One region of the Bradyrhizobium sp. LeoA1Lang genome, then DNA from elsewhere that is predicted to be linked to it. Evidence: predicted binding sites of a transcription regulator. Region 1 holds the regulator's gene; each other region holds the start of a gene.
What was found. Region 1 encodes PhoB, which activates phosphate uptake and scavenging genes when phosphate is short. Its sites were predicted from a motif close to TGTCATNNANCTGTCAT; they were not measured.

Region 1 (7,661 bases):
TGCGCTTGTAGGCGAAGAGATCGCCGGTGCGGCCCATGCCGGTCTGCACCTCATCGAAGGCGAGCAGGAGACCGTGCTCGTCGCAAAGCTGGCGCAGCGCCTTGAAGAAGGCCGGCGGCGCAGAGCGCACGCCGCCTTCGCCCTGCACCGGCTCGATCAGGATGCCTGCCGTCTGCGGACCAATCGCGCGTTTCACCGCTTCGATGTCGCCATGCGGCACCTGGTCGAAACCGTCCATCGGCGGGCCGAAGCCCTCGAGATATTTGGCGGCGCCGGTCGCGGCCAGCGTCGCGAGCGTGCGGCCATGGAAGGCGCCTTCGAAGGTGACGATGCGATAGCGCTCCGGATGCCCCTTCGAGAAGTGATAGTGACGCACGACCTTGATCACGCCTTCCATCGCTTCCGCGCCGGAATTGCAGAAGAACACGAAGTCCGCAAAACTCTGCTCGCACAGCCGCGCGGCAAGCTTCTCGCCGTCCGGGCTCTTGAACAGGTTCGACATGTGCCAGAGCTTCGTCGCCTGCTCCTGCAGCGCCTTCACCAGATGCGGATGGGCATGGCCGAGCGCGTTCACCGCGACGCCGGAGGTGAAGTCGAGATAACGCTCGCCTTTGGTCGAGATCAGCCAACAGCCTTCGCCGCGTTCGAAGCCGAGATCGGCCCTGGCAAAAACGGGAAGCAGATGCGACGTGGCGCTGTCGGTCATGGCGATCACTGAAGGGTTTTAGACAAGCCTTTCAGATGAGCCCTGGCGGCGTGCAGCGATGCAGACACGCGGCTGGAGCTCATCCAGCGAAAACAAAACGTGCCGCCTTTGCAGGGCGGCACGTAAAGGCATTCTATGCGCGCGGCGGGCGCTGTCAATCGCCACGAAGCCGCCAGGCTGCGCTGCAAAGTACCGGGTAATCCGCGGGTTTCCAGTGTAGTGGAAAAGCCCGATTGCAATCCCTAAATGTCGGAACATGTGGACGCATAGGCGCGGACTCTTGCGCCAGAGTCACGCCATATTGTAGCGTCTGGCCTGTCGGGTACGACATCTCGTGCGGCAGTTTTGATCCCTAGAGTCCTTTGTGTGCGGCGTACACGTTCGGGTGCGGTTTTCGTGCCCGGCGAGCCTTAAGGGATTCTGCCCGCAGGGATTTTTGAGATTAGGCATCGCAGCGCTGTCCCAGGATCGGCCGGCGCAACGCGAAGGGAAAGATGCGATGACGGTATTGACCTGGTCCGACGAACGCGTCGAGCAATTGAAGAAGCTCTGGGAAGCCGGGCTCTCGGCCAGCCAGATCGCAGCGGAACTCGGCAACGTGACGCGCAATGCAGTGATCGGCAAGGTGCACCGGCTCGGCCTCTCGGGCCGCGCCAAGAGTCCTGCTGCAGCCGCGCCGCGGCAGCGCAAGGCGCGTCCCGCACAGCCGATGATGCGCGTAGCGCGGCCGGTCTCCCGCGGCAACACCGCACTCGCCCACGCCTTCGAGGTGGAGGTGGAAGCGGACCCTATCGCCTACGACAATGTGGTGCCGATGAGCCAGCGGCTGTCGCTGCTCGAATTGAACGAGGCCACCTGCCACTGGCCGGTCGGCGATCCCTCGAGCCCGGAATTCTTCTTCTGCGGCGGCAAGGCGCTTCCCGGCCTGCCCTATTGCGCGCACCACTCCCGCGTCGCCTACCAGCCGGCAGCGGACCGCCGCCGTCCGACGGTCAAGCCGTCACACGGCAAGTAAGCCGACGACAGATCGTAGCCCGGGTGAAGCGCAGCGTAACCCGGCAATGCTGTATCGGCAGGTCCAAATTTCCCCGGGTTACGCTTCGCTGCACCCGGGCTACGGATTGAGGTCGCCGAGTTACGACTGCTCGGCCTTCGCGAAGCGATCATCCAGCGCGTAGCCCGCGCCGCGGACGGTGCGGATCGGGTCCTGCTCGCGGCCGGGATTGAGCAATTTGCGCAGGCGGCCGATGTGGACGTCGACGGTGCGCTCGTCGATATAGATGTCGCGCCCCCAGACGCTGTCGAGCAACTGCTCGCGGCTGAACACGCGGCCGGGATGCTCCAGGAAGAACTCCAGCAGGCGATATTCGGTCGGGCCGAGATCGATCGGACGGCCCGAGCGCGCGACGCGACGCTTCTCGCGGTCGAGCTCGATGTCGCCATAGGTGAGCACGGTGGCGAGCCGCTCCGGACTTGCCCGACGCAACAGGCCCTTCACCCGCGCCAGCAGTTCAGGCACCGAGAACGGCTTGACGATGTAGTCGTCGGCGCCGGTCGCCAGTCCCCTCACGCGCTCGCTTTCCTCGCCGCGCGCGGTCAGCATGATGATCGGGAGCTGCTTGGTCTCCGGCCGCGCCCGTAGACGGCGGCACAGCTCGATGCCGGAGAGTCCCGGCAGCATCCAGTCGAGCACGACAAGGTCGGGAATGCGTTCCTTGAGCCTTGTGTCCGCATCATCTCCACGGGCGACCGTTTCGACATCATAGCCTTCTGCATCGAGATTGTAGCGCAACAGCGTCGTCAGCGCTTCTTCGTCTTCGACCACCAGAATGCGTGCGCTCATCGGCTTGGCTTCTCCTATAGCGGGATGACTCTCTGCCTGAATCGTCATCCCACTCTTCCTTTGATGTTTTGAGCAGGATCTTCTTCGGAAAACCGGCTTCGACTTTCCTGGATGTGCTCTAGTTGCCCGGAACGGTCGTGGCGAACGTCGTCATATCCCCCTTCGGCCGCTTGTCGGTCATCTGCTGACCCTCGATCATGTAGAACACCGTCTCCGCGATGTTGGTGGCGTGGTCGCCGATCCGCTCGATGTTCTTGGCGCAGAACATCAGGTGGATGCAGAACGAGATGTTGCGCGGATCTTCCATCATGTAGGTGAGGAGCTCCCGGAACAGCGAGGTGCAGATCGCGTCCACCTCCTCGTCGCTCTTCCAGACGTTCATCGCGGCCGGCAGATCGTGCGCGGCATAAGCGTCGAGCACGGACTTGACCTGCGACAGCACGAGGTCGGTCATGTGCTCCAAGCCGCGGATCAGCTTCAGCGGCTGGAAGTCGTTCTCCAGCGCGGCGACGCGCTTGCCCATGTTCTTGGCGAGGTCGCCGATCCGCTCGAGGTCGGTCGCCACCCGCATCGCGCCGACGATCTCGCGCAGGTCGACGGCCATCGGCTGGCGGCGGGCGATCGTCAGCACGGCGCGCTCTTCGATCACGCGCTGCAGGCTGTCGATCTCGATGTCGGAAGCGACGACACGCTTGCCGAGCGCAATGTCGCGGCGGATCAGCGCATCGACGGATTCGGTGATCATCCGTTCGACCAGCCCGCCCATCTCCGCGACCAGACGGGTCAGTTCCTGAAGATCGCTGTCGAACGCCTTGGCGGTATGTTCAGAAGCCATGATGTCCCTCCTCAACCGAACCGGCCGGTGATGTAGTCCTGGGTGCGACGATCGCTCGGCGAGGTGAAGATCTTGCTGGTGTCGTCGAACTCGATCAGTTCGCCCAGATACATGAACGCGGTCTTGTCGGAGACGCGCGCCGCCTGCTGCATGTTATGCGTGACGATCGCGATCGTGTAGTCCTCCGACAGCTCCTGGATCAGTTCCTCGACCTTGGCGGTCGAAATCGGATCGAGCGCCGAGCAGGGCTCGTCGAACAGGATCACTTCGGGCCGCACCGCAACCGTGCGAGCGATGCACAGACGCTGCTGCTGGCCGCCGGAGAGGCTCAGGCCGGAGGCATTGAGCTTGTCCTTGACCTCGTTCCACAGCGCGCCGCCGCGCAGCGCTTTCTCGACTCGGCCGTCCATTTCGGATTTCGAGATCTTCTCGTAAAGGCGGATGCCGAAGGCGATATTCTCATAGATCGTCATCGGGAACGGCGTCGGCTTCTGGAACACCATTCCGATCCGCGCCCGCAGCAGGTTGAGGTCGAGCTTGGGGTCGAGGATGTTGGTCTGGTCCAGCATCAGTTGGCCGGTGGCGCGCTGGCCGGGATAGAGGTCGTACATCCGGTTGAAGATCCGCAGCAGCGTTGACTTGCCGCAACCGGAAGGACCGATGAAGGCGGTGACGCGGTTGGTGCCGAGCGCCAGGTTGATGTTCTTCAGCGCGTGGTGCTCGCCGTAATAGAAGTTGAGGCTGCGTGCCGTCACCTTCGGCGGCGCTTCCGGCAGCGATTTCTGGGGAATGGCCGCGCTCGGGCTGGTCGTCGATACGGTCATATCGGTCATTTTGCGCTCCTTTCGGCGCCGAGGATGCGCGCGCCGATGTTGAGCGCGAGCACGGTCAAGGTGATGAGCAGGGCCCCGCTCCAGGCGAGCTCTTTCCAATAGGCGTAGGGGCTCTGCACGAAGTTGTTGATCGTCACCGGCAGGTTCGCCATCGTCTTGGTCAGGTTCAGGCTGAAGAACTGATTGGACAGCGCGGTGAACAATAGCGGCGCGGTCTCGCCGGCGACGCGGGCGGTCGCCAGCAGCACGCCCGTGATCAGGCCGGAGCGCGCCGCGCGGTAGGCGATCCGCTTGATCACCAGCGAGCGCGGAAGGCCAAGCGCGGAGGCCGCCTCCCGCAGCGGGTTGGGGACGAGCAGCAGCATGTCCTCGGTGGTGCGCAGCACGACGGGGATGACGATCACCGCCAGCGCCAGACAGCCGGCCAGCGCGGAGAAGCCGCCCATCGGCACGACGACCGCGCCATAGATGAACAGGCCGATGATGATCGACGGCGCGCTCAAGAGGATGTCGTTGATGAAGCGGATCACCGAAGTGAGCCGGTCATGCTTGCCGTATTCGGCCAGATAGGTGCCGGCAAACAGGCCGAGCGGCGCGCCGATGCCGACACCGATCACGGTCATGATCACCGAGCCGACGATCGCGTTCAGGAGACCGCCATCGGTGGAGCCGGGCGGCGGCGTGTTCTTGGTGAAGACATCGAGGCTGAGGCCGGCGAGGCCGTTGTAGAACAGCGTGAACAGGATCAGCGCCAGCCAAGTCACCCCAAACGCGGCAGCGGCGATGCAAAGCCCGCGGATGATGATGTCGTTGCGACGGCGGGACCTGTAAATCGGATTCATGGCTCAGTTCCCCGCCTTCTTTTCCAGACGCATCAGCATCAGTCGCGCACAGGCGAGAACAATGAACGTCAGCACGAACAGCAACAGGCCGAGCAGGATCAGGCCCGATTGGTGCAATCCGTCACTCTCGGCGAATTCGCTGGCGATCGCCGCCGAGATCGTCGTGCCCGGCGCGAAGATCGAGGAGGAGATGCGGAACGAGTTGCCGATGATGAAGGTCACGGCCATGGTCTCGCCGAGTGCGCGGCCGAGGGCCAGCATGATGCCGCCGATCACGCCGACGCGGGTATAGGGGATCACGACGTTGCGGACGACTTCCCAGGTGGTGCAGCCGACCCCGTAGGCCGCCTCCTTCAGGACCGGCGGCACTGTCTTGAACACGTCGACCGAGATCGCCGTGATGAAGGGCAGCACCATGATCGCCAGGATCAGCGCGGCGTTGAACAGGCTGAGATAGGACGGCGGGCCGCCGAACACCGCGCCCAGCAGCGGCACGCCGTCGAACAGGCGGATCATGAACGGCTGGAAGGTGTTGGCGAGGAACGGGCCGAGCACGAAGAAGCCCCACATGCCGTAGATGATCGAGGGGATGCCGGCCAGGAGCTCAATCGCGATGCCGATCGGGCGGCGCAGCCATTGCGGGCAAAGCTCGGTGAGGAAGATCGCAATGCCGATGCCGACGGGAATGGCGATCAGCATCGCGATGATAGAGGTGATGAGCGTGCCATAGATCGGCCCGAGCGCACCGAGCACCGGCGGATCGGCCGACGGCGCCCAGCGTTGCGTCGACAGGAAGGCGAAGCCGTATTCCTTCATCGCCGGCCAGGCGCCGGCAATCAGCGAAAGAATGATGCCGCCAAGGATCAGGAGCACCGAAATCGCGCAGGCCCGGGTGATCCAGTAGAAGGTGAGGTCACCGAGTTTGAAGGCGCTGAGGGCCTTGGCACGATCGTAAGGTCCGGAGGCTGCCATTACGTCGCTTTGAACGGCCATGTCTGCCACGCCAATCCCCTGTGTTGACTGATACAATAGAAGGGTCGCTTCTTGTCGAGCGATCTTGCCGACGAGTTTATCCGGCGCCGCTTCTGGGTCCGAGGACCAGACCCGGAACCCCTTGGGATTCCGGGATCACTTGCTAGACTCGCGCCCCGGAAGATGACGGGGCGCGAGGCTCTCGATGCGAGGCTCAGCTCTTGATGTCCGAGGCCCAGGTCTTTTCGATCAGCTTGACGACCGCTTCCGGCATCGGAATGTAGTCGAGCTCCTCGGCGGCCTTGCCGCCCTTCTCGAACGACCACTTGAAGAACTTGATGGCTTCGCCCGAAGCCGCCTTATCCGTCGGCTCCTTGTGCATCAGGATGAAGGTCGCCGCGGTGATCGGCCAGGACGCATCGCCCGGCTGGTCGGTCAGGATCACGTAGTAGCCCGGAGCCTTGGCCCAGTCCGCGTTGGAAGCAGCAGCCTGGAACGCAGCAATGGTCGGCTGCACGGTCTTGCCCGCCTTGTTGACCATCGCGGCATAGGTCAGCTTGTTCTGCTTGGCGTAGGCGTATTCGACGTAGCCGATGGCGTTCTTGGTCTGGCTGATGTTGCCGGCAACACCCTCGTTGCCCTTGGCGCCAACGCCAACCGGCCACTCGACCGCAGTGCCCGAGCCGACCTTGGACTTCCAGTCGGCGTTCGACTTGGAGAGGAAGTCGGTGAAGTTGAAGGTGGTGCCCGAACCGTCGGAACGGCGCACGACAGTGATGGCGTCAGAGGGCAGCTTCAGCTTCGGATTGAGCTTGGCAATCGCCGCATCGTCCCACTTGGTGATCTTGCCGAGATAGATGTTGCCGATCACTTCGCCCGACAGCACGAGCTCGCCCGGCTTGATGCCTTCGAGGTTCACGACCGGCACGATCGCGCCCATCACCATCGGCCACTGGACGAGTCCGTCCTTCTCGAGCTGCTCGGCCTTCAGCGGCGCATCGGTGGCACCGAAGGTCACGGTCTTGGCCTGGATCTGCTTGATGCCGGCGCCCGAGCCGATCGACTGATAATTCAGCCCGTTGCCCGTTTCCTTCTTATAGGCGTCCGCCCATTTGGAATAGATCGGGAACGGAAATGTCGCGCCCGCGCCAGTGATATCGGCCGCGAAGGCCGACGTCGAAACGGCCACCAAGCCGGCAGCGACGATTGTCCTAAAGAAATTCATGGGGTGGTCTCCAATCCTGTGAGCGAAGCGCCGGATGCGCCCGATCGCGCTCACGCCGGTCCGTTTAGGAGCGGTCGATGCTCGTTTTACGAAGGTTGGGTGACAGTTGGATGACACATTCAAGCAATTGAAATTGCTTGATTTTATGTCGCTGCGGCGGTCTTCACCTGGGGAAAACAGGCGGTAAAAGTAGCGCCGTTTTTCGGCACGCTTTCGATCAAGAGACGGCCGCGATGACGGTTAAGAATATGTTTCACCAAGGATAATCCGAGCCCGGTTCCGCCCTGGAGGCGGCTGTCGCCGACGTCGACCCGGTAGAAGCGCTCGGTCAGCCGCGGCAGGTGTTCCGGGGCGATGCCGGGACCGAAATCCCGCACCAGGACCCGGATCTCCGGGGCGCCCTCG
Region 2 (7,661 bases), on a different contig from region 1:
CACGGCGCGTTTGTCTGCATGGCCGGGGAGTGCGTGCGAATAGGCGCCGCGGGCGAAGGGATCGTGCGCCCAGCGGGATTCCGTGAGCGGCGTCAGCTTGCGCCGGATGTCGTTGCCGAGGAAGCCCGCGATTTCGTCGATGCTGTGCGCGGCAAAGGCGCGGTCGCCGGCATCTTCCAGCTCTCTTGCAAACCGGCCGCCGAAAAAGCCTTCGATGCAGGGCTGGCCGAACGGGCGGATGTGATAGGTGCCCATCTCCGTGCGCATGCTGGCGCCGCGCAAATTGCCTTCCTTCGGAAAGGCGTCCGCATCCGCGAGCGCCAGCACCACCTTGTCGTCGACGCCAAGCGGCAGTCCGCGCGCGGCGTCGACCTTTGCCGGCAGCGCCGGCGAGAAGCGGATCGCTTCATCCGCGATCAAATTGGTCGGCACGGTCACGATCACGTGGTCGGCCGCAAGCGTGCCCAGCGACGTTTCGAGGCGCAAGCGTTTTCCGGAATGGTCGATCAGCGTGACATTGCAGTTGAGCGCGACGGGACATGAGGCACCATAGGCGGCGATCAGCGCGCCATAGCCGCGCCGCACGCGCCAATTGATGTTGGTGTCCTCGTAAGCCTCCATGTCGAGGATCGAGACCCGGTCGAGCTCGCAGCCGTTCACATAGGTGGAGATCGCGTCGATCATCGGATTCCAGCGGTTGCCCGGCTCGAGATAGCGGCTGGCGGGCGCGTCTTCGCCCGTTTGCGCAGCTTCCCAGGCGCGCTCATAGAATTCGTCGAGCGAACGGATGAAGTCGTCGCGATCGGCTTGCGGGAACGCCTTGCCATGGGCGCGCTCGCGCCAGGGCGGCAAGGTCTTGTTGATCGCGAAATTCAGTTGTTCGGCGATGGCGACGAAACTGTTCTTGTCCGCTGAATGCAGCCAGCCGCAGCCGACGTCGAACACCACATCGGGCGCGGCCTGAACCGTATGCGCCCTCCCGCCGACGCGGTCGCGCGCTTCCAGCACGATCGTGGAAAGACCGGAATCCTTCAGCGCATTGGCAGCGCCAAGGCCGGCTGCGCCAGCGCCGATGATGGCGACGTCGACTGAGGAGGGGAGGAGCATTTAGTCAGCGAATAGTGAGTGGCGAATGGCGAATAGCGTATAGGAAACGCCGCCAGAGGCCAAACGTCCCTAGTCGCTACTCCCCATTCGCTATTCGCACGTTTACGCTACCGCTTCCTTGGCCTTTTCGGCGCGCTTGCGGTCGTTCGGATCGAGGTGTTTCTTGCGCAGCCGGATCGACTTCGGCGTCACTTCGACGAGCTCGTCGTCCTCGATATAGGCCAGCGCCTTTTCCAGGGTCATCCGGATCGGCGGGGTCAGGCGCACCGCTTCGTCCTTGGAGGTGGTACGGATGTTGGTGAGCTGCTTGCCCTTCAGCACATTGATCTCGAGATCGTTGTCGCGGGTGTGCTCGCCGACGATCATGCCCTTGTAGACCTTCCAGCCCGGCTCGATCATCATCGGGCCGCGATCCTCCAACTTGAACATGGCATAGGCGACGGCCTCGCCCTGGTCGTTGGAGATCAGGACGCCATTGCGACGGCCCTGGATCTCACCCTTGTAGGGCGCGTAGCCGTGGAACAGGCGGTTCATGATCGCGGTGCCGCGGGTATCCGTCAGCAGCTCGCCCTGATAGCCGATCAGGCCGCGGGTCGGCGCGTAGAACACGAGCCGCAACCTGTTGCCGCCGGAGGGGCGCATCTCGATCATCTCGGCCTTGCGCTCGCTCATCTTCTGCACGACGACGCCGGAATGCTCCTCGTCGACGTCGATCACGACTTCCTCGATCGGCTCCAGGCTCTGGCCGGTGGCCTCGTCCTTGTTGAACACGACGCGCGGACGCGACACCGAGAGCTCAAACCCTTCGCGGCGCATGGTCTCGATCAGGATCGCGAGCTGCAATTCGCCGCGGCCGGAGACTTCCATGGAATCCTTGTCGGCGGCTTCGGTGACGCGCAGCGCCACATTGCCCTCGGCCTCGCGCATCAGGCGATCGCGGATCATGCGGCTCGTCACCTTGTCGCCCTCGGTGCCTGCGAGCGGGGAGTTGTTGACGATGAAGGACATCGACACCGTCGGCGGATCGATCGGCTGCGCCTGCAGCGGCGTCTCGACGGTGGGATCGCAGAACGTATCGGCGACGGTGCCCTTGGTGAGGCCGGCAATGGCGACGATGTCGCCGGCTTCGGCTTCATCGAGCGGTGTGCGCTCAATTCCGCGGAACGCCAGGATCTTTGACACGCGTCCCTGCTCGACCAGCTTGCCTTCCGCATTCAACACCTTCACGGCCTGGTTCGGCTTGAGGATGCCGGAGGAGATGCGGCCGGTGATGATACGCCCCAGATAGGGATTGGCCTCGAGGATGGTGCCGATCATGCGGAACGGGCCTTCCTCGACCTTCGGCGGCGCGACGTGCCGCACGATCAGGTCGAACAGCGGCTGCATGCCCGCTTCCTTCGGGCCTTCGGGGCTCTCCGCCATCCAGCCCTGCTTGGCCGAGCCGTACAGGATCGGGAAATCGAGCTGCTCCTCGCTGGCGTCGAGCGCCGCGAACAGATCGAACACCTCGTTGATCACTTCGGTGGGGCGCGCGTCGGGGCGGTCGACCTTGTTGATGACGACGATCGGCTTCAAGCCGACCTTGAGCGCCTTGGAGACCACGAACTTGGTCTGCGGCAGCGGGCCTTCGGCGGCGTCCACCAGCACGAGCGCACCGTCCACCATGTTGAGGATGCGCTCGACCTCGCCGCCGAAATCGGCGTGGCCGGGGGTATCGACGATGTTGATGCGGATGTCCTTCCACTGCACCGAGGCGGCCTTGGCCAGGATGGTGATGCCGCGCTCGCGCTCGAGGTCGTTGGAATCCATGGCGCGTTCGGCGACCTTCTGGTTCTCGCGGAACGTACCGGATTGCTGCAGCAGGCGGTCCACCAGCGTGGTCTTGCCGTGGTCGACGTGGGCGATGATGGCGACGTTACGAAGATTCATGGCTCTGCTTTTCGGTCATGCACAGGTCTTGAGCGATCTCGCCGGAAAGCCGGGATCGATCTTTAGCAACTACGGCCCCTCCGGGTCCGGATCACACTCAAGCCGTTGAAATCTCGCGGGGCGCGGTTCGCCTCAAAAAGCAAGCCCGGCCAAAAGGGACCGGGCAAAGCTTGCGCGTTTGCGGCGCAATATAGTCAGAAACCGTCAAAAAACAATGCGTTGTTTGCCGGTTACCGGCCGTTTTTCGAACCCTGCCGGTTGTTCCGGCAACCGCCGATATCTTACCGGGATCCCGCTATCCGGTTTCCTCTTCCTTGCTCGGATAGACGCCGCGGAGCACCTCCTCAAAGTGGTCCTTGACGGCCTCGTTGCACAGGCAGGAGCGGAGCCGCAGGACATCGAGGTTGCGGACCAGGATCGCGCCGCGGCGCGTCTCCAGCACGCCCTCGGCCTTGAAGGACTGAATCACGCGGCTGGCATAGCTGCGGCCCACCCCCAGCAGGGTGGCGAGCTGCTCATGCGTGAGCGGCACGGCGCCGTTGCCATTGGTGCGCTCCATCGCCGAGATGATCCATTTGGCGGTGCGCTGCTCGATCGAGTGGATTGCGTTACAGGCCGTCGACTGGAAGATCTGCGCCAGCATGCAATCGGCATAGCGCGCGAACACGTTGCGGATCGAGGGCGATTTCAGCTTGGCCGCTTCCAGCCTGCCGACCGTCATCCGCACGAACGGCCCGCCGAATTTGACGATGATGCGGGTATAGGCGGGAAGAAATCCCTGGCTGACGACGCCACCGACAGCACCTTCGCGGCCGACCAGAATGGTCTCGACGTCGCGGCCGTCCTCGTTGGTCACGAGGTAGGAGACGAGGCCGGGCCCGCAGGGAAAATACACGGTCTCGACGTCGTCGCCGGGGTTGTAAAGCAGGTCGTTGGCGTTGGCCTCGGCGCGCGCGAGGTGCGGTGCGATCAGCCCATAATCGGCGTCGCTCAGACGGCGCAACAGGTTGTTAAAGGGCCGGTCTGCTCTGTCCGGTTGGCTGCGTTGTTGAAGCATCGGGTCTCCCCCTCACCAACCGCGACGATAGTCAACCTGTTCCTCCTGTTGTGTGCACAAGTGAACAGACGACGGGATCCCGGTGTGGTGCGTTTCGATAAGGGAACCGCCGGTGTGCTTGGGCGACGCGCCGGCAGCGTGCCGATGGCCGGCCCATCACCGGCGATCAGATCAATCCTTCAAGACAGGACCTTCAACACAGGACTTGGCACGCTCATGGAACCCGCCCTCTTCAACGGCATGCCCTCCGACGTGTTGATCGTCGAGGATGATCCGATCATCGCCATCGATTTCGAGGACACGATCCTCGGCTTTGGGGTGAAGACGGTGCGGACGGCGACCAGCGTCGCGCGAGCGCTTCAGATCATCGCCTATCGCCGGCCCGACTTCGCGCTGCTGGATGTCGTCCTGGCCCGCGAGAACACCTTTGCGCTCGCCGAAGAGCTCGACGCGCTACAGATCCCCTATGTCTTCGTCACCGGCTATGGCGCCGATGTCCGCCTTCCCGCCGCGCTGGCCGACAAGCCGCGCCTGGTCAAGCCGTGCTCAAGCGAAGCGCTGGAAGCAGCACTGCGAAGGCGGGTCTAAGGTCTGTAGCCCGGATGGAGCGCAGCGCAAGCCGGGGTCTCGAGTTCGCCGATGGACCGTCCCGGATTTCGCTGCGCTCCATCCGGGCTACAGGCAGCCTTCCTACACCGGCTTCGGGTCGAGCGTGGTTGACCACAGCGCGACGTCGGCGCGGTCGCGCAAGGTTACTGTCATCTGTCCGGTTGCGCCGTCGATCTTGACGTGGCCGAAGAACTGCATGCCCGCCGATGGCGGCAGGTTCTGCTTGTCGGCGCCGGGCGCCTTGATGAACTTCACCTCGGGTCCAAACGTGTTGTCGAGCTCGTTGGGGCCGAACGTGCCGGCATGCAGCGGGCCGGAGACGAATTCCCAGAACGGATCGAAGTCCTGGAACTGCGCCTTGTTCGGATTGTAGTAGTGCGCGGCGGCGTAGTGCACATCCGCCGTGAGCCAGACGGTGTTGACGATCCCGGCGGTCTTGATGAAACGCAGGATCTCGGCGATCTCGAGTTCGCGGCCGCGCGGCGGGCCGTCTCCTTGCGCGAACGCTTCGGAGCCCTTGCTGTTGGCCGCATCGTCATAGACGATGAGGCTGAGCGGCATGTCGGAGGCGATCACCTTCCAGGTGGCGCGCGAGTTGAGCAGTCCGCGCTTCAGCCAGGCGAGCTGGTCCGGGCCGAGGAAATAGGCATCGGGGCCATAGCTGGTCTGCTGGTTCGGACCGTTGGGTCCGCGATAGCTGCGCTCATCCAGCATGAACACGTCCAGATGCGGTCCGTAGCTCAGCGTACGATAGACGCGCCCCGGCTCGACGATGCTTTCGCGCATCGGATACATCTCGTGGAAGGCGCGCGCCGCGCGCGCCGCCAGCACGTTGATGTCGCGCTCCTTGTAGGCGGCAGGAAGCTGTTTCGACAGTGACCAGTTGTTGGTGACCTCGTGGTCGTCCCACTGCACGAAGATCGGCACTTCCGCATTGAAGGCGCGCACATGCTCGTCGAGCAGGTTGTACTTGTGCGCCGCGCGGTATTCGTCGAGCGTCTCGGCGACCTTGGCCTTCTCCGGGATGGTGAGGTTCTTCCACAGCTTGCCGTCGGCGAGCTTCACCTCGGACGGAATGACGCCGTCGGCATAGATGGTGTCGCCGGAATGCAGGAAGAAATCCGGCTTGTATTTGCCCATGGTGGCGAAGGTGAACATGCCGCCGTCGTCGGGATTGATGCCCCAGCCCTGGCCGGCGACGTCGCCGCCCCAAACAAAAGTGACATCGCGCCGGTCGGCGGGCGCGGTGCGGAAGCGGCCGACCACGGGCTCGCCGGTGACGTTGACATGGGCAAGGTCGCGGAAGCGGACGCGGTAGAAGATGTCCTGGCCCGAGGGCAGGTTTTCCAGCAGCATCTTGGCGGTGAAATCGCTTTCGGGCAGCGCCGCGATCGGCGGCAGCGCGCGCGCGTCCTTGAAGGATTCGGTGGTTGCAACCTCGACCATCATCTGCGACGGCCGGTCGGCGCGCGCCCAGACCACGCCGCCGTCAACCCCGACATCGCCGGACTGCACGCCATGGGTGACGGCCGGCCGGTCAGCGGCGCGGGACAGGTGGGGCATCGCGATGACGCCGGCGCCAGCCGCGGCTGAAGAGAGGAATTTTCGGCGGGAAATCCTGATCGTCATGGCAAGCCTCCGTCGGTCCGGCGCCGGATGCGCCGAAATGTCGCAACAGACCTAGAAGGATTCTATGACGAAGCGATTACGGCTCCTAGCCGTCATTCCGGGGCACGCGAAGCGTGAGCCCGGAATCCATTCATCCACGTCGTTCGCGGCCCGATGGATTCCGGGCCTGCGCCTTCGGCGCATCCCGGAATGACGGGGCGTCGAGTATCCGCCTTGGCTAAGCGGTCCCTGCCGCGCGGAATTGCGCGCTGGCGCGCTGCAGGTGTTGCGGCATGCTGATCAACAGCAGCTTGCGGTCGGTGACGGCGTTGTGGAACTGCTCGAGCGCGATGTTGAAGGCGGTCAGCGTGCCTTCCTCGATTGTGCCGTGCTCGTAGCATGCGAGCGCATCGCGCAGGATGTTGTCGGCTTCCGCCTGCATCTGGTCGAGCTCTTCCATCGAGTCGCTGTGGCGTGCGGCGGCGAGCATGTCGAGCAGCCGGTCGCGCTGCGAGGTGTTGATGCTGCGTTCGTCCTTTTTCAGGTAACCGGCAAACCAGGCGCCGGCCGAACCCATCGCGGACACCAGCATCAGTCCCCACCAGATGTAATCGCTGTAGCGGTCGAGGAAGGTCTTCTCGTCGCCATCGACGAAAGCCGCAGCCCCAGGATGCACGGGAATCGTGGCGTCCTTGTCGGTGTCCGGTGTCTCGATCCTGGCAGCCGGCGGGAAATCGTTCTTCAGCGATTGCCGGATCGAGAAGAGCTGCCGGGTGAAGATGGCGATGGTGGATTCGGAAATGCCCCTGCGCGCCACGATATGGTGCGAGAAGCTGATGGTCTTGACCTCGTCCGCAGGCCGGTCGACGCCGCCGAGCGAGCCGGCGGGGATTTGCGAGGCTTCATAGGCGGGATGGTTCTGCGCGATCGCTTCCGCCGCGTCGATGGCGAGGAAGGTCGGCGTGCCGCGGGTCGAGGCTGCGATCGCGTCGGTCGTGATCTTGCTGTTGACGGGTCCGGCGGCGAGATAGGCGTCCGCTTTCTGGCTCTTGATCGCCTCGGCCGTCTCATTGGCGGAAAACTGGACGATCTCGACCTTGGCGGGGTCGACGCCATATTGCTGCAGGATCACCTTCAGGAGGTTGACGTTGGCGGGCGTGCGGCCGACGACACCGACGCGGTGGCCGGCGAGCTGCGCGATCTTGGTGATTCTTGGCGCGGCTTTCCTGCCCCCGCCTTTGCCCTGCGGCGGCACCCAGATCGCCACGACATTCTTGCGCAGCGTCGCCACCGCCTGCGCATTCCTGGGGACATCCAGATCGCCGCGGATAATGGCGAGGTCGGCCTTGCC
Region 3 (7,661 bases), on a different contig from region 1:
GCGCCATCACCGCCGCATTCGCCAGGAACAGCGCCATCACACTGACGCCGGTCAGCAGCGCCGCGTGACGGGCATGGCGGCGCGTGGGACCGGTGGCGGTCGAGGACGGACGGGCGGACATCGGGCGGCTCCTTCAGACAACGGTACGCCCCTGACGCTGCAGCCGGATGTCGCCGCCGCCTCGGGGGTCAAGAGAGGTCTCACCGCTAAGACCGAATCCCGAGTGGCCGTTGACTACGCTTTCGGAAGATTTTTTGAGAAATTTTTTACCCGCCCTCGCCCGAATCAGCTCAGCAGCACGATTCCACCCGGCAATCGCTGCAGTTTTGCGCCGAACGCACGCCCCAATCCCAACAGCGCCTCATTCATCTGATCGATGCGAAAGCGACCGCTGAGCTGTTTCTGGCCCAAGGCCGCGTTCATCAAAATGATGCGGCCGGGCCGATATCGATTGATTTCTTCCACGGCTTCGATGAGTGGCGTACCGCGGAATTCGACGATGCCGCGCTGCCACTCCGAGGCTAGCTGCGGATCGACTGCAGCAATCTGGCTCAGTCCCGCAAGATCATAGCGCACGCGCTGGCCAGATCGCAGGGCCACCACGTCGGTTCCACGTTCAATCCGCACCGCGCCCTCGAAACAGGTCACGCTGACCGGGGACCGCTCGCCGCTTGCGGTGTAGCGAACATCGAACCGGCCGGATTCGGTGGTCGTCCTGCCGTCTGCCGCCAGGACCACGAGCGATCGCGCCAGGCGCGTCGATATTGCAAACGACGCCTCGCCGGAGAGCAACTCGATGCGATCTTCGATTCCTTCCGCGGGACGGATGGCCAGGCTCGTCTGCGTGTTCAGGCCGATCGCCACGTCGCCAGCGAATGTGACATGGCGTTGCTCGCCGGTGCCGGTGCGGTAATCCGAATTCAGTTCGGACAATGACGGCCAAAGTCCGAACGGCGGGTCGAGCACGCCGTAGACCGATACCGCGGCAAGTGCCGCGACGCCGCCGCTCAACACCGCGCGACGGCTCATCCTGCGGCGCCGTCCCAGCGCATCGAGCTTGGCTACAAAGCTTTCATCCGGATCCGACAGAGCATGGCCGGCGGCACCGGCCGTACGCCATAGGCGCTTCGCCTCCAAAAAGGCGGCTTCATGGAGAGGACTGCGGGCGCGCCAGAGTTCCAGCGCCGCCAGGTCTTTCGGCGTCATGTCTCCGGATGTGAGCTTCTGCAGCCAGTCGACCGCTTCCCGCTCTACCGGATCCAGACCTGGATGTGCCTTGCTCATCTCGATGCTGCACCTTTCGCGGCTTCTTCCGTGAGAACGCCGGCGACGATTGCAGGAATTCTTGCCTCTAAGACGATTCTCGGCGACCGGAAGTGCACGCTCAACCCTTCAATTCCTTATAGCGCGCCAGACAATGTTCGAGTGCCAAGCGGAGTTCTTTCGCAACGAGCTGCCGGGAGATTCCGAGCCGGTCGGCGATTTCCTGGCGGGGAACATTGCCCACCCGCGCCGCCAGAAAGATCACCCGTCGCCGCTCGGGGAGTTCGTCGACGATCGCCTCGAATGCCTCCAGGTCAGACCGCGCCAACATGGTTTGCTCAGCCGTCGGCGCATCGTCGGGCAGCTCAAGCAGGCTTTCGATCTCGATGGCCGATATGCGTTGACGCCGCTCCATCCGGCGGCGATCCTCTGCCACGTTCAACGCGATTCGGAAGAGATAGCTGCGCGGACTTTGAACGGCGCCAATCGATTCCGCGCGCGACAGGCGCAACCACGTGTCCTGCATGGCATCGCCGGCGAGATCGGCCGAGCCGAGGCGTTGAGTCAGACGCGCCTTGAGGTCGTCATAGCGATCGACAAACAGGCGGCGGATGATCGTCAAGGCGTTCTCGGTCATGGCCGGGTCCCGGCCGATCGGAGGTTGGGATCGGGCTTGCCGCAACCCTGCACCACGCCGGGCCCTTGCGGCACGATCAAGATCAAGACCGGCTGCAGGAAGCCCGCCGGCGGCGGCTCGTTGAACCGCACGCTGCGCAAGGTCGCATCAATCCGCTCATCGGCATCCGGCGTGCCGGTGGACCCGATACGTTGGGATCTCTGGACGGCACCGTCTGGCGCGATCCAGAACACGGCGGCGAAGCGATACCTGCCCGGACGCGCGCCGCCCGATCGGCAAAGAGCATCCGCAATGCTCGCCTGAATCTGTCCATAGTAACGCCGATGTTCTGGCGATCGTGTTTGCTGCGCCGCCTGCTGAGTGGCGAGCGGTTCTGGCAACAGCACGAAAGTCGTCTCGGCGACGAACTCGGCAGCCAGACCGGTGCCCGACAGGAGCTTTCGGAGCGCCTCGTCCAGCGCAAACACGCCCAGGACATCGCCGGAGAGGCGGCCGGCCGCAAGGCTCGTGTCGTAGAGGGCGTCGCGTCCGGTCGCATCGACATAGCGGCTGAGTGCGGCGGCGAGCGGTTGCGAGGGGATATTGAATTCGATCGGCGCATTCGCTGGCCTTGTCTGAGCCGCGGCCATATCGATACCCGCAGCCATGCCCGCGACGGCCAACGCGCATGCCCAAGCTGCCAGCCGCCTATTGGCCGACGCAGCGACAACACGCTTGGCGCGATCCGGTCTGAGTTCGGCTTGGGCCGATCGAAGCATCACCACTGTCCCCGCCCACGCAGATCAGGACAGCCGCTCCAGCTTCCCAGTGCTCCGACCTGCCCGCCGACGGTCCAAATTGCGCGTCAGCGCACATCCCAAGCCAACGCGCGACGGACGCTAGTGACGTAATATTACGGTTTGACGACAACCGAAGCCCTCACGTGTCCGGCTTCGCCGCGGCAGAAGCCGGTGTCCATGTCCCCGTCGTGTCCCATCTCGGTATCCGTGTCGACGATCCAGCCCAGGCACATGGGTGCCCGCCTCAGTCGCTCACGCGAGACTCGCAAGTGGCAATTCGGTGGTCGACTTGATCTGCTCCATCGTGAACATCGACGAGACGTCGTGCAAGTCGATCTTTGCGATCAATCGTTGGTAGAGATCATCATAGGCGCGAATGTCAGATACGACAGCTCGGATCAAATAATCGACGTCGCCGCTCAAGCGATAGAAATCCACGACCTCCGGAAAACTCGTGACGATTTTCCGGAATTTCTGCGCCCACTCCGCATTGTGTTGGTTGGTCTTGACGGCGATGAAGACGCTGACACCAAGGTTCAGCTTTTCCGCGTCCAATAGCGCCACCCGGCGTTTGATGTAGCCGGAGCTCTCAAGCTTCTGGATCCGCCGCCAGCAGGGCGTCGAACTCAACCCGACCCGCTCGGCAATGTCCTGCATCGAGAGGCTGCTATTCACCTGCAGCGTTGCCAAGATCTTGCGGTCGAAGTCGTCGAGCATGCAAACCTCCGAATCCAGGAGGGAAAAGAATGTTTTGGTTGTCCTGAACCTTGTTTGAAGAATGTTATTGCCATATGCACGCTGCGGCTAGCATGAACTTTCATCAGACGCTGTACAATCTCGCGGCAGCGTGTAGCGTCCCCGCCGCGAGCCAGGCGCCCTCATGGGAAATCTGCTGATGAAAAGCCCGCCAGGCGAGGCATCGGACAGCTAAAGCGGCCAATCCTTGCCTGTTCCGGCGGCAGTGCGGCTTACAGCCGCTGGCCGCCGCTGGCGTCGATCTGTTGGCCCGTGACCCAGCCGCCATCGTCGGACGCCAGGAACGCGACGACCTTGGCGATATCGGCGGGCTGGCCGACACGTCCAAGCGCAATCGAATTGGCAACCGCGCGGCTGGCGACGGGGTCGCGCGCGTTGGCGTTCATGTCGGTCGCAGTGGCGCCTGGCATCACGGAGTTCACCGTGATTTGTCGCCCGCCAAGATGAACGGCGAGCAGCCGACTGAACGCCTCCAGGCCCGCTTTTGTCGGCGCATAGGCCGCCATGGCGGGGTAAGCGGCGCGCGTTCCCATCGACGAAATGTTGATGATGCGGCCACCGTCGCGGAGATGGGGCAACAGAGCCTTGATAAGAAAGAACGGCGATTTGAGATTGGTCTGCAACAGAAGCTCAAAATCTTCTTCCGTAATCTCCTCGATCGTCGCACGCTTGCCGACACCGGCATTGTTGACGAGGATATCGAACGCTGTGTTGCCGTATCGCTCGGTTAGTTCCGCGGTGAACTTTGCGGCAAGCGCCACGGCACCGCCACGCGCCGATAGATCGGCCTGCAGTGCAAACGCAGCCCCACCGGCAGCGACGATCGCGTCGACAACAGCGCGCGCGGCACCCTCGGCAGAGTGATAATGAACCGCAACGATCGCACCGTCTTCTGCAAGCCTGAGTGCGATCGCCTGCCCGATGCCGCGGCTGGCGCCGGTGACCAATGCAATCTTGCCTGCCAGCGTGCTCACGCCGACCAGCCTTTCGCCGCCTCGAGCTGGCGGGCGCGATCAATCAGCGATTTGCGGTCGATCTTGTTGGTGCCAGCCCAGGGCAGCTCATTGACGAACTCGATGCGGCGCGGATGCTGATAGGCCGGTCCATTCGCGATCGTGAACTTGCGGATATCGTCCGCGGTCGGCTTGGCGTCGGCGCGGGTGACGATGAAGGCGACCGGGACCTGGCTGCGCTCCTCGTCCGGCAGCGGCACCACCGCCGCCTGCTGCACCTGCGGATGACGTTCGAGCAGCTTCTCGACCTCGCCCGGATAGACGTTCTCGCCCGAGCAGACGAACATGTCGTCGGCGCGGCCGACGAAATAGTAGAAGCCGTTCCCGTCGCGACGCATCACGTCGCCGCTGTAATACCAGCCATCGGTGATCGCCTTCGCCGTCTGCTGCGGCAGATTGTGATAATGATCCATCAGCGCAGGATTGCGCATCAACAGCACGCCCTCATTCTCGGTACCATTGATGAGCTTGACGGTCTCGGGATCGATAGGATAGCCGAGCGCGAGCGGCGGCGTTGGAATGCCCTTTGGATGCGGCCCGAACACCGCGGGCCCGGCTTCGGTGGTGCCGTAGCCGATGGAGAGCGTGACGTTCGGCAGGACCTGCTTGATCTTGTCCCACAGGCCCATCGTCATCGGCGCCGAGCCCAGCATCAATCGCCTGACGGAAGTGATGTCGTTCTGAGCCAGCAGCTCGCGCTCCTTGACCACCCGCGCCCACATGGTGGGAACGGCCGTCGCCGCCGTTGCCTTGTACTTGGCGATCGCCTCGATATAGCTCCTGGTCTCGAACGATGGCAGCAGCACCACGGACGCGTTGGTCGCAAAGATTGTCTTGGTCGCGAATAACCCATTCATGTGAAACAGCGGCTGCGCGATGATGTAGCGCTCGCTTTCGTTGAGCGCGCCGCTGGTTCGGGTGGAGAGCGCCCAGAGCTGACCGAGATGCGACAACGGCACGCCTTTCGGCCGGCCGGTCGAACCGGAGGTGTAGAGCATCTGGCCCACTTCGTCCGGCCCGGCCACGACGCTGTCGAAGGAATCGAAGGGCTTTATGCTCGCGGCAAAACCGTTCGGCCCAACGTCGTCGAAGTCGATCGCCGGAATGCCCTCGCGCACCTGAGGGCGGTTCGCACCGTCGACAAAGGCGAGCGCGATCTTGGCGTCGTCCATCACATAGTCGATGGTATCGCGCGCGACCTTGATATTGACGGGCACCGCGATACAGCCCGCGCGCATGATGCCGAAATAAGCCGCGACATATTCGGCGCGATTGAATGACAGGATGGCGATATGCGTACCGCGGGAAAATCCACGGTCTGTCAGATATTTTGCGACCCCGTTGGCGAGCTGATCGACCTGTCGGTGGGTATAGATCCTCGGGCCACCGGGCAAGGCGAGATCGATGATCGCTTCCTTGTCCAGGTTGCCCCTGCGATCGATCAGATCGCCCAGATTGTGCCAACGCATCGGCAGAACTCCGTCTTTCGTATCAGCTAACTGGCCGCACTCACTGCCCGCGGCAACTCGGCGGGCTGCTCAAGCAAGTCGTAATGGCAGGCCACCATTCGGCTGCCGGACACCTTTCGCAGTACCGGCCGCTCCTTGCCGCAGCGCTCGCGCGCCATCGGGCAGCGCTCATGGAAGCTGCAGCCTTGGGGTGGATCGAGCGGGCTTGGCAGTTCGCCCTGCAAGACCTGCTTGGCCCGGCCGCGCGCCAGTCGTGGATCGGCGATCGGCGCCGCCGCCAGCAGGGCAAGCGTGTAAGGATGCGCCGGCTGCCGCCAAATTTCTTCACCGCTGCCGCTTTCGACGATGCGGCCGAGATACATCACGATCAGACGATCGGAGATGTGTTCGACCACCGAGAGGTCGTGGGAAATGAAGAGAAAGGACACGCCGGTCTGCTGCTGCAGGTCCTGCAACAGATTGATCACCTGTGCGCGGACGGAGACGTCCAGCGCCGATACCGGCTCGTCGCAGATGATGACTTTCGGCCGCAGCGCGAGCGCACGCGCAATGCCCACGCGCTGGCGCTGGCCGCCGGAGAACTCGTGCGGATAGCGGCGCTCGGCATCCGCCGGCAGGCCGACTTGCCTGATCAGCTCGGCAACACGATCGCGAATGTCACGGCGCGACCAGCCGGCAACGCTGAGCGGTTGGCCGATGATGGTGCCGACGTCATGGCGCGGATTGAGCGAGCCATAGGGATCCTGAAAGATCATCTGCATGTTCTTGCGTAGGGACTTGAGCTGCCCGCTCGACATGCTCGTGATGTCCCGCCCGTCAAGCACGATGCGGCCGTCGGAGCTCGGGACCAGCCGCATGATCGCCTTGCCGAGGGTCGACTTGCCGCAACCGGATTCGCCGACCAAGCCGACGGTTTCTCCGGCTTCGAGCTCAAAGCTGACGTCGTCGACCGCGCGCACAGTGCCCTGCGCGGTCTGGTACTGAACGCAAAGGCTACGTACGGACAACAGCGGCATGTCGCGACAGCTCCTCTTCGGCGGCGAAACACGCCGCAGTGCGTCCCGGCAATAGCGACATCAGGTCCGGTCTCTGCGCGCGGCAACGATCGAATGCGTCGGGACAGCGATTCTGGAAGGCGCAGCCGGCCGGCAGGTCCGACAGCGGCGGCACGCTGCCGCCAATCTCTGCCAGGCGGGTGCCGCGCCGACGCGTCGCCGAAGGCGTGGCACCGAGCAAGCCGCGGGTGTAGCGATGCAGCGGCCGCTCGAATAGCGCCTCTACCGGCGCCTCCTCGACCTTGCGGCCGGCATACATCACCACAACGCGGTCGGCGGTCTCGGCCACGACGCCGAGGTCGTGCGTGATGATGATCAGCCCCATGCCCGAACTCGCTTGCAATTCCTTGAGCAAGGCAAGGATCTGCGCCTGGATCGTCACGTCGAGCGCCGTGGTCGGCTCATCGGCGATCAAAAGCTTCGGCCCGCAGGCGATCGCCATCGCGATCATGACGCGCTGGCTCATGCCGCCGGACATCTGATGCGGAAAATCGTTCAGCCGTCGCTCGGCATCGGGGATGCGCACCTGGCGCAGCAATTCGACGGCGCGGGCATGCGCCTCGGCACGCGAGACGTCATTGTGCTGCTGAATCGCCTCGATCAATTGGTCGCCGATGGTGGTGACCGGATTGAGCGAGGTCATCGGATCCTGAAAGATCATCGAGATGTCCTTGCCTCGAACCCGCCGC
Region 4 (7,661 bases), on a different contig from region 1:
GGCCGGCGCCGGCCTGCAGCTTCTCCGCCATCGGCAGCGGGGCGCCCATCTCGTCGGAGACAGCGGCGCCGATCTCCTTCATGCGGCGCTTGTAGATCTCGACGACCTTGGTCAGCAGCGCGACGCGCTCCTCGCGGCTGGTCTGCGAATAGGTCTCGAAGGCGCGCTTGGCGGCAGCCACCGCCTTGTCGACGTCGGCCTTGGAGCCGAGCGCCACCTCATACATCGCCTCTTCGGTCGCCGGATTGATGACGGGGGTGGACTTCTTGACGACGGGATCGACCCAGGCGCCGTCGATATAGAATTGCAGGCGGTTGACCATCGGAAACCTCTTGTGCGGGGCGTATGGAGAACAGAACGGAAGCGTTCGGCAGGCATCCTTGCACGAAAGCTTGATGAGTTGAACCCGCCATATGCGGTGCGCCGACAGGCGGCGGATACCGGATATAAGATCAGCCCCGCGATGGTGGCAAGACGGCCCGCTGTCGCTCCCTCCCCTCTCCCTCCTCCTGTCTCACACCGCCATTTTGCGGTGCCGCACCGGGGCGCCGACGGTCACCGTTTCGGCGGCGTCGATGATGGCGTTGGCGTCGATGCCGTGGTGGCGATAGAGGTCGCCGATCGAGCCGGTCTGGCCGAAATGCTCCACGCCCAGCGCCTCGACGCGATGGCCGCGCACGCTGCCGAGCCAGCCGAGCGAAGCCGGATGGCCGTCGAGCACGGTGACGAGACCGCAGTCGCGGTGCAGGACTGAGAGCAGCTTTTCGACATGGCTGAGATGCTGCACGCCGCGCCGGTCGCGACGCAAATTCCGTGCCGCGGTCCATCCCGCATGGAGCCGGTCGGCGGAGGTGATCGCAAGCAGACCGACATCGCGGTGGCTCTCGCCGATGAAGCCAACCGCCTCGATCGCCTCCGGCCCGACCGCGCCGGTATAGGCCACCACGATATCGCAGTTCGGCCCCGGCCGCCGCAGCCAATAGGCGCCGTCGGTGATGTCGCGCTGCAGCTCCGGCGTCATGATCCGCTGCGGCTGCTCGATGGTGCGGGTCGACAGCCGCAGATAGACCGAGCCGCCCTCGGCGCCCTCACCCTGCATGTGCTGGAAGCCCCATCCCATCATCACCGCGAGTTCATCGACGAACGCAGGCTCGAATGCGGTGAGCCCATCCTGGCCGATGCCGATCAGCGGCGTCTTGATCGACTGGTGCGCGCCGCCTTCGGGCGCCAGCGTCACGCCTGATGGCGTCGCCGCCACCATGAAGCGCGCATCCTGGTAGCAGGCATAGTTCAGCGCATCGAGGCCGCGCTCGATGAAGGGATCATAGAGCGTGCCAACCGGTAGCAGCCGCTCGCCGTTGATCTGGTGCGACAGCCCGAGCGCCGAGAGCAGGATGAACAGGTTCATCTCGGCGATGCCGAGCTCGAAATGCTGTCCTTTCGGCGAATATTCCCAGGTGTAGGCGGAGGGGATCTTCTCCTGCCGGAACAGATCGTGGTTCTCCGCCTTTGCGAACAGGCCGCGGCGATTGACCCAGGCGCCGAGATTGGTCGACACGGTGACGTCGGGCGACACCGTGACGATGCGCGCGGCGAGCGCGCTGTCGCCGCGCGCGATCTCGTTCAGCACCAGGCCGAAACCCTGCTGCGTCGACATCTGCGCCGACGGCTTGAAGGCGAGCTGCGGCGGCACCTCAATCTCAGGCGCTTCCAGCCGACGACGCCCCTCGCGGTTGAACGGCGCCTCGCCAAGGAACGCTTCGAGCGCGGCCGGATCCTGCGACAGGCCTTCGAACTTTTCCCATTCGTGGCCCGGCCGGATGTTCTGGCTGGCGCGCCATTTCTCCATCTGCGCGACCGTCATCAGCCCGGCGTGATTGTCCTTGTGGCCCTGGAACGGCAGGCCGACGCCCTTGATGGTGTAGGCGATGAAGCAGACCGGGCGATCATGGTCGATCGATTCGAACGCCTCGATCATGCTCGCCATGTCATGGCCGCCGAGATTGGACATCAGCGCCAGCAGCTCTTCATCGCTGCGACGGTCGATCAGGGCAGAGACCGGTCCCTGGTCGCCGATGTCGTCCCGCAGATGCTTGCGGAACGCGGCGCCGCCCTGGAAGCAGAGCGCAGCATACATCTGGTTCGGGCAATTATCGATCCAGCGCTTCAACGCCTCCCCGCCCGGCTCGGCGAAAGCCTCGAGCATCAGCTTGCCGTATTTGACGATCACCACGTCCCAGCCGAAGTTGCGGAACATGGTTTCGAACTTGGCCCACAATCCTTCGCGCACGACGGCATCGAGCGACTGCCTGTTGTAGTCGACCACCCACCAGGTGTTGCGCAGGCCGTGCTTCCAGCCCTCCAGCAGCGCCTCGAAGATGTTGCCTTCGTCCATCTCGGCGTCGCCGACCAGCGCGATCATGCGGCCCTCGGGCCGGTCCTTCATCCAGCCATGCGATTTGACGTAGTCCTGCACCAGCGAGGCGAACAGCGTCTGCGCCACGCCGAGCCCGACCGAGCCGGTGGAGAAGTCGACATCGTCGACATCCTTGGTGCGCGACGGATAGGACTGCGCGCCCTTGTAGCCGCGGAAATTCTCCAGCTTCTCGCGGGACTGATGCCCGAACAGGTACTGGATCGCATGGAACACCGGGCTCGCATGCGGCTTCACGGCGACGCGATCCTGCGGGCGCAGCACCGAGAAATAGAGCGCCGACATGATGTTGGCGAGCGAGGCTGACGATGCCTGATGGCCGCCGACCTTCAGCCCATCGGCGTTGGGGCGGATATGGTTGGCGTGATGGATCGTCCAGGACGACAGCCAGAGCACTTTCCGCGCCAGCGCGGACAACAGCTCCAGGCGAGCGGGCGCAATTCCCATGACCATGCTCCGGGCGTGATTCAATATGCGCCGATTTTAGCGGGGGAGCCATCGGCAAAAATCTCAAATCCTTGCGACATACCTTCCAGGATTGGGATAAATTCCCACGTCCTGGTTCCAAACTGCGAGTTCATCCCAATGCCAGCGCTAGACGCCATCGACCGCAAGATCCTCAGCCTGCTGCAGACCGACAGCCGCATGACCATGCAGGAACTCGCCGACAAGGTCGGCCTGTCGGTCTCGCCGTGTCACCGCCGCGTGAAGCTTTTGGAGCAGCGCGGCGTGATCACGCGCTATATCGCTACCGTCGACCAGAAGGCGCTGGGACTGCATGTCAGTGTATTCATCTCGATCAAGCTGGCGCGGCAGAAGGAGGAAGACCTCAACCGCTTCGCGCGCGCGATCTCGAAATGGGATGAGGTTCTGGAATGCTATCTGATGACGGGAAACCGCGACTATCTCCTGCGCGTCGTCGCCGCCGACCTCTCCTCCTATGAGGCCTTCCTGAAGAACAAGCTGACGCGGCTCGACGGCATCGCCTCGATCGAGTCGAGTTTTGCATTGAGCCAGGTGAAGTACTCGATCGCGCTGCCGGTGTGAGGCGGAGCTACGATTCCGTAGGATGGGTAGAGCGCAGCGAAACCCATCATTCGCGCAGCTTGCTCCATCGCGATGGGTTTCGCTTCGCTCTACCCATCCTATGATGTCGTCCCCAGCAAAGGTGGGACCCATAATCACAGGGAGATGTTGTGGCGCGAGCCACCACTCTTTCCACCGTCATTGCGAGCGCAGCGAAGCAATCCATTTCTCCGCAAGCGGCACTATGGATTGCTTCGCTGCGCTCGCAATGACGGGGATGGGTTCGGATTCAAATTTCAAACAGCGTGAGGATGTGAGTTCGCGTTCTCGCAGCACGACGTGCCCGAGCTTTGCTTCAGTTTCCGCCCTCGCATCGATCAGAGGGCGCAGGGAAAGCCGGGTGCTGGTTGCACCCGTGGGTCCCGTGCAACAAAAAGCACGGGGGTAGGACCACAGGTTCAACCGAAGCATTCCGGCTTTCCCTGCGCGATGGTGTTACGGCTTACTTCGTGCTCTCCCCGGTGACCGGGCTCTTTTGCCACCGTCACTTCACAAGAAGCTTAGCGCCAGCGTCGGGGCGCCAGGACCACACGACTTCGCCGTCCGCTGATGCTGCGTTCGTCTTTCGCCACACCTGCGTCCACCGCATCTCACCGCAACGTTCGTGACGATCGCGAGCCGCCCCTCATCCGCCGTGAGACGCGCGGAGTTAAATCACTGATTTGCCCGACGGCGAAAGCGGAATGTTTTTTCTGCGAGGGGTGGACAGACTTTTGCTGATTTGCCCGTCGGGTTGTTATGTCGCACCCATTGCATCCACATCGTCATTGCGGGGCGATGCGAAGCATCGAGCCCGGAGTCCATCCAGCCGCAGAACACGTGGTGAAATGGATTCCGGGTTCGTGCTTCGCACGCCCCGGAATGACGGCGGAGTTTGAGGCTCGAGAAGTGGTGGGTTACGCTTCGCTAACTAACCCACCCTACGAACCACGGACTGCGAGGCTCTTCATCAATGCGGAGATACCAAACGTCCAGGGTTCGCATTCGTCGCTTGAGCGCATGCGGTTGACGAGCTTGCCGAGCTCGGGGGCAGCGATGGTGACGATGTCGTCGCGCTTGTGGGTAAAGCCCTGGCCCGGCGCATCGCGGTCTTTTACGGGCGCGAACATGGTGCCGAGGAAAAGCGCAAAGCCATCAGGATATTGATGGACCGGTCCGATGGTCTGCGCCACGAGGTCGGTCGGATCGCGGCTGATCTTGCTGATCGACGAGTGGCCTTCGAGGACGAAGCCGTCCAGTCCTTTCACGGTCAGGCCGACATCCATGTTGCGCACATGGTCGAGCGAAAAACTGGCATCGAACAGGCGGAGCAGCGGGCCAACGGCGCAGGAGGCGTTGTTGTCCTTGGCCTTGGAGAGCAGCAGCGCCGAGCGTCCCTCGAAATCGCGCAGGTTGACGTCGTTGCCAAGCGTGGCGCCGACGATGTTGCCGCGGCTCGAGACGACGAGCACGACCTCCGGCTCCGGATTGTTCCAGGTCGATTTCGGATGCAACCCGGCATCCATGCCGGTGCCGACCGAGGACAACACCGGTGCCTTGGTGAAGACCTCCGCGTCGGGGCCGATGCCGACCTCCAGGTACTGGCTCCAGGCCTGCTGCTCTATCAGCACCTGCTTCAGCCGCATCGCCTCCTCTGATCCGGGCTTGAGCTTGGAGAAATCGTCGCCGACCAGCCGCACCACCTCTTTGCGGATGGCCTCGGCGGAAGCGGGATTGCCGCGCGCCCGCTCCTCGATCACGCGCTCCAGCATCGAAATGGCGAAGGTCACGCCGGCGGCCTTCAGCACCTGTAAATCGAGCGGCGCGAGCAGCCACGGCTTTTGCCGATCGCGGCGGTCCGGCGGCGTGTTGGCGAGGATGCTGTCGAGCTCGCCGAGCGGCTCGCCCTTGATGGCGCGCAGCACGGCGGCCGGATCGCCCTCCTCGCACAATGCACTGACGGTCGGAAAGCGTGCGGTCACATCGAACACGCCCTCGCCGCGGACAGCGACCACGGCCGGGCCTTGAAGCTGCGGCAACCAGACGCGCCCGACCAGCGTGCCGTTGGTGCCATCGTCAGGCAAAACATCGTTTGCGGTCAGCGCGATCATTTGGGCTGTCTCCCATCCCTTTTCGTTGTTGGCGGAGCTTCTTAGCACGCCTGCGACGCCAGTGTGAGACGCTCGTCATTCCGATGTCACACAAGCATCGTCAATTCCGGAACTCTACATCCCGACTGTGAGCAGCCGAGAGACAGCACTCCATGACCACATCCAGCCTGACCGACGAAGCCGCCCTGCGCGAGCGCATCAACCAGGAAATCGCCGACAATCTCGACGAGGAGCTCGAGCTCGAACTCGACGATATGCGGCTGGACGATCTCGACGACGCTGCACGGGCGGGCCTGCCTGTGCTCGATCGCAAGCTCTATTTCCGGGAATTGCTACGGCTGCAGGGCGAGCTCGTGAAGCTGCAGGACTGGGTGCAGCACGAGAAGAAGAAGGTCGTGATCCTGTTCGAGGGCCGCGACTCCGCCGGCAAGGGCGGCGTGATCAAGCGCATCACCCAGCGCCTCAACCCGCGCATCTGCCGCGTCGCGGCGCTACCGGCACCAAGCGAGCGGGAGCGGACCCAATGGTACTTCCAGCGCTATGTCGCGCATCTGCCGGCCGGCGGCGAGATCGTGCTGTTCGACCGTAGCTGGTACAACCGCGCCGGCGTCGAGCGTGTGATGGGCTTCTGCACCGACGAGCAATACCAGGAATTCTTCAAGTCGGTGCCGGAGTTCGAGCGCATGCTGATCCGCTCCGGCACCATCCTGATCAAATACTGGTTCTCGATCACCGACGACGAGCAGCAATTCCGCTTCACGATGCGGATCCAGGATCCGCTGAAGCAGTGGAAGCTGAGCCCGATGGACGTCGAGGCGCGGTCGCGGTGGGAGCAATACACCAAGGCCAAGGAGACGATGCTGGAGCACACCCACCTGCCCGACTCGCCGTGGTGGATCGTCGATGCCGTGGACAAGAAGCGCGCCCGGCTGAACTGCATCTCACATCTGTTGACACAGATTCCGTATCAGTCGGTGCAGCACATCCCGGTTGCGCTGCCGCCGCGCGTCCGCAATCCCGACTATCACCGCGGCCCGATCCCGCCCGAGATGTACGTTCCGGCGGCGTTCTGACGGAACGCGTTGTAGGGTGGGCAAAGCGCAGCGTGCCCACCTTTCTTGCACCGACCGTGGATGGTGGGCACGCTGCGCTTTGCCCACCCTACGCTTTCTGGCTACCAGGAAAAGCGCACCACGCCCTTGCCGGCGTAGGATTGGCTGATGCCAGAGAATTCGCCTTCGAAGGTTCCGGCCGCGGACCAGCCGTTCAGCCACTTCATCTCCAGCGATGCCGTGGTGAGCGCGGAATCATGCGCCTGCGCCGCGCCGTTGACGACGAAGGCCGCGCCCGGCAGCGTCTGGAACACGGCGCTCGCGGCGCGGTCCGGATTGAAGTCATGCGCCCAGGCGGCGCGGCCGCGCAGCGTCACCATTCCGTCCTGCACGGCGAAGGATTTGTCCGCGCGCAGGCCGAGCTCGGTGCGCGTGTCGGTGACGCTCTTGGCGGTGTAGTTCAGCGCAAAGGTGCTGGCGCCGGACACCACGGCCTCGGCATAGTTCGGCAGGTCGAAGGTCGTCACCTGCGCCGCCGCATAGGGCGTGAGGCCCAGCCACGGCGTGGCGTAGCGATAGCCGCCCTCGAGCCGGCCGGAATAGGTGTTGGCGTTGAACTCGGCCCGGAGGTGGTCGACACCTGCGACGGTGACGAAGCGGTCCGTGGTGACGTCCTGCCAGCCATAGGCGAATGCGGCGGAGAGATAGGCCGGGCCCGTGGTGGTGCGCGCGAATGCGCCGGCCTGGAACAGGTCGGAGCGGCCCCAGCCGAGGCCGTTGACGCTGAAATTGGTGCCGCCGCCGGCAAGCGCAAAGCCCGCGAGCAGCGACGGCGAGACGCTAACCAACCGCGGTGCCATAGACGTTGCTGCTCGCGTTGTTGGAGCCGAGCACGGCGTTGCCGTCCGTGGTCTGCGAACCGCCAAAGCCTGCGGCCCACACGCTCCAGCGCTGATCGAAGCCCGGCGGCGCGGCAGGCGCCTTGCGATAGACGGCGGC

Region 2: ACZYOF_RS26715 (alkaline phosphatase D family protein) is a predicted target of PhoB. The motif match lies at 6,396-6,412, and genes of this name have one in related genera.
Region 3: ACZYOF_RS05580 (STN domain-containing protein) is a predicted target of PhoB. The motif match lies at 2,792-2,808, and genes of this name have one in related genera.
Region 4: ppk2 (polyphosphate kinase 2) is a predicted target of PhoB. The motif match lies at 5,695-5,711, and genes of this name have one in related genera.

The regions. Positions count from the first base shown of each region.
Region 1 covers NZ_JBVAPG010000011.1:1,594-9,254, forward strand. The annotation lists gene ACZYOF_RS06235 (acetylornithine transaminase) at 1-706, opposite strand, end outside; gene ACZYOF_RS06240 (GcrA family cell cycle regulator) at 1,206-1,721, shown strand; gene phoB (phosphate regulon transcriptional regulator PhoB) at 1,842-2,549, opposite strand; gene phoU (phosphate signaling complex protein PhoU) at 2,668-3,384, opposite strand; gene pstB (phosphate ABC transporter ATP-binding protein PstB) at 3,396-4,208, opposite strand; gene pstA (phosphate ABC transporter permease PstA) at 4,214-5,059, opposite strand; gene pstC (phosphate ABC transporter permease subunit PstC) at 5,063-6,052, opposite strand; gene pstS (phosphate ABC transporter substrate-binding protein PstS) at 6,246-7,256, opposite strand; gene ACZYOF_RS06275 (ATP-binding protein) at 7,400-7,661, opposite strand, start outside.
Region 2 covers NZ_JBVAPG010000090.1:14,149-21,809, forward strand. The annotation lists gene ACZYOF_RS26695 (flavin monoamine oxidase family protein) at 1-1,107, opposite strand, end outside; gene typA (translational GTPase TypA) at 1,210-3,036, opposite strand; gene ACZYOF_RS26705 (Crp/Fnr family transcriptional regulator) at 3,332-4,093, opposite strand; gene ACZYOF_RS26710 (response regulator) at 4,310-4,681, shown strand; gene ACZYOF_RS26715 (alkaline phosphatase D family protein) at 4,784-6,331, opposite strand; gene ACZYOF_RS26720 (TAXI family TRAP transporter solute-binding subunit) at 6,549-7,661, opposite strand, start outside.
Region 3 covers NZ_JBVAPG010000009.1:88,510-96,170, forward strand. The annotation lists gene ACZYOF_RS05565 (filamentous haemagglutinin family protein) at 1-121, opposite strand, end outside; gene ACZYOF_RS05570 (FecR family protein) at 286-1,284, opposite strand; gene ACZYOF_RS05575 (RNA polymerase sigma factor) at 1,385-1,900, opposite strand; gene ACZYOF_RS05580 (STN domain-containing protein) at 1,897-2,547, opposite strand; gene ACZYOF_RS05585 (Lrp/AsnC family transcriptional regulator) at 2,932-3,396, opposite strand; gene ACZYOF_RS05590 (SDR family oxidoreductase) at 3,648-4,409, opposite strand; gene ACZYOF_RS05595 (class I adenylate-forming enzyme family protein) at 4,406-5,917, opposite strand; gene ACZYOF_RS05600 (ABC transporter ATP-binding protein) at 5,944-6,933, opposite strand; gene ACZYOF_RS05605 (ABC transporter ATP-binding protein) at 6,911-7,661, opposite strand, start outside.
Region 4 covers NZ_JBVAPG010000014.1:79,817-87,477, forward strand. The annotation lists gene ACZYOF_RS07865 (aldehyde dehydrogenase family protein) at 1-322, opposite strand, end outside; gene ACZYOF_RS07870 (transketolase) at 515-2,881, opposite strand; gene ACZYOF_RS07875 (Lrp/AsnC family transcriptional regulator) at 3,020-3,481, shown strand; gene ACZYOF_RS07880 (fumarylacetoacetate hydrolase family protein) at 4,441-5,610, opposite strand; gene ppk2 (polyphosphate kinase 2) at 5,763-6,683, shown strand; partial or broken gene ACZYOF_RS07890 (autotransporter outer membrane beta-barrel domain-containing protein) at 6,785-7,661, opposite strand, start outside.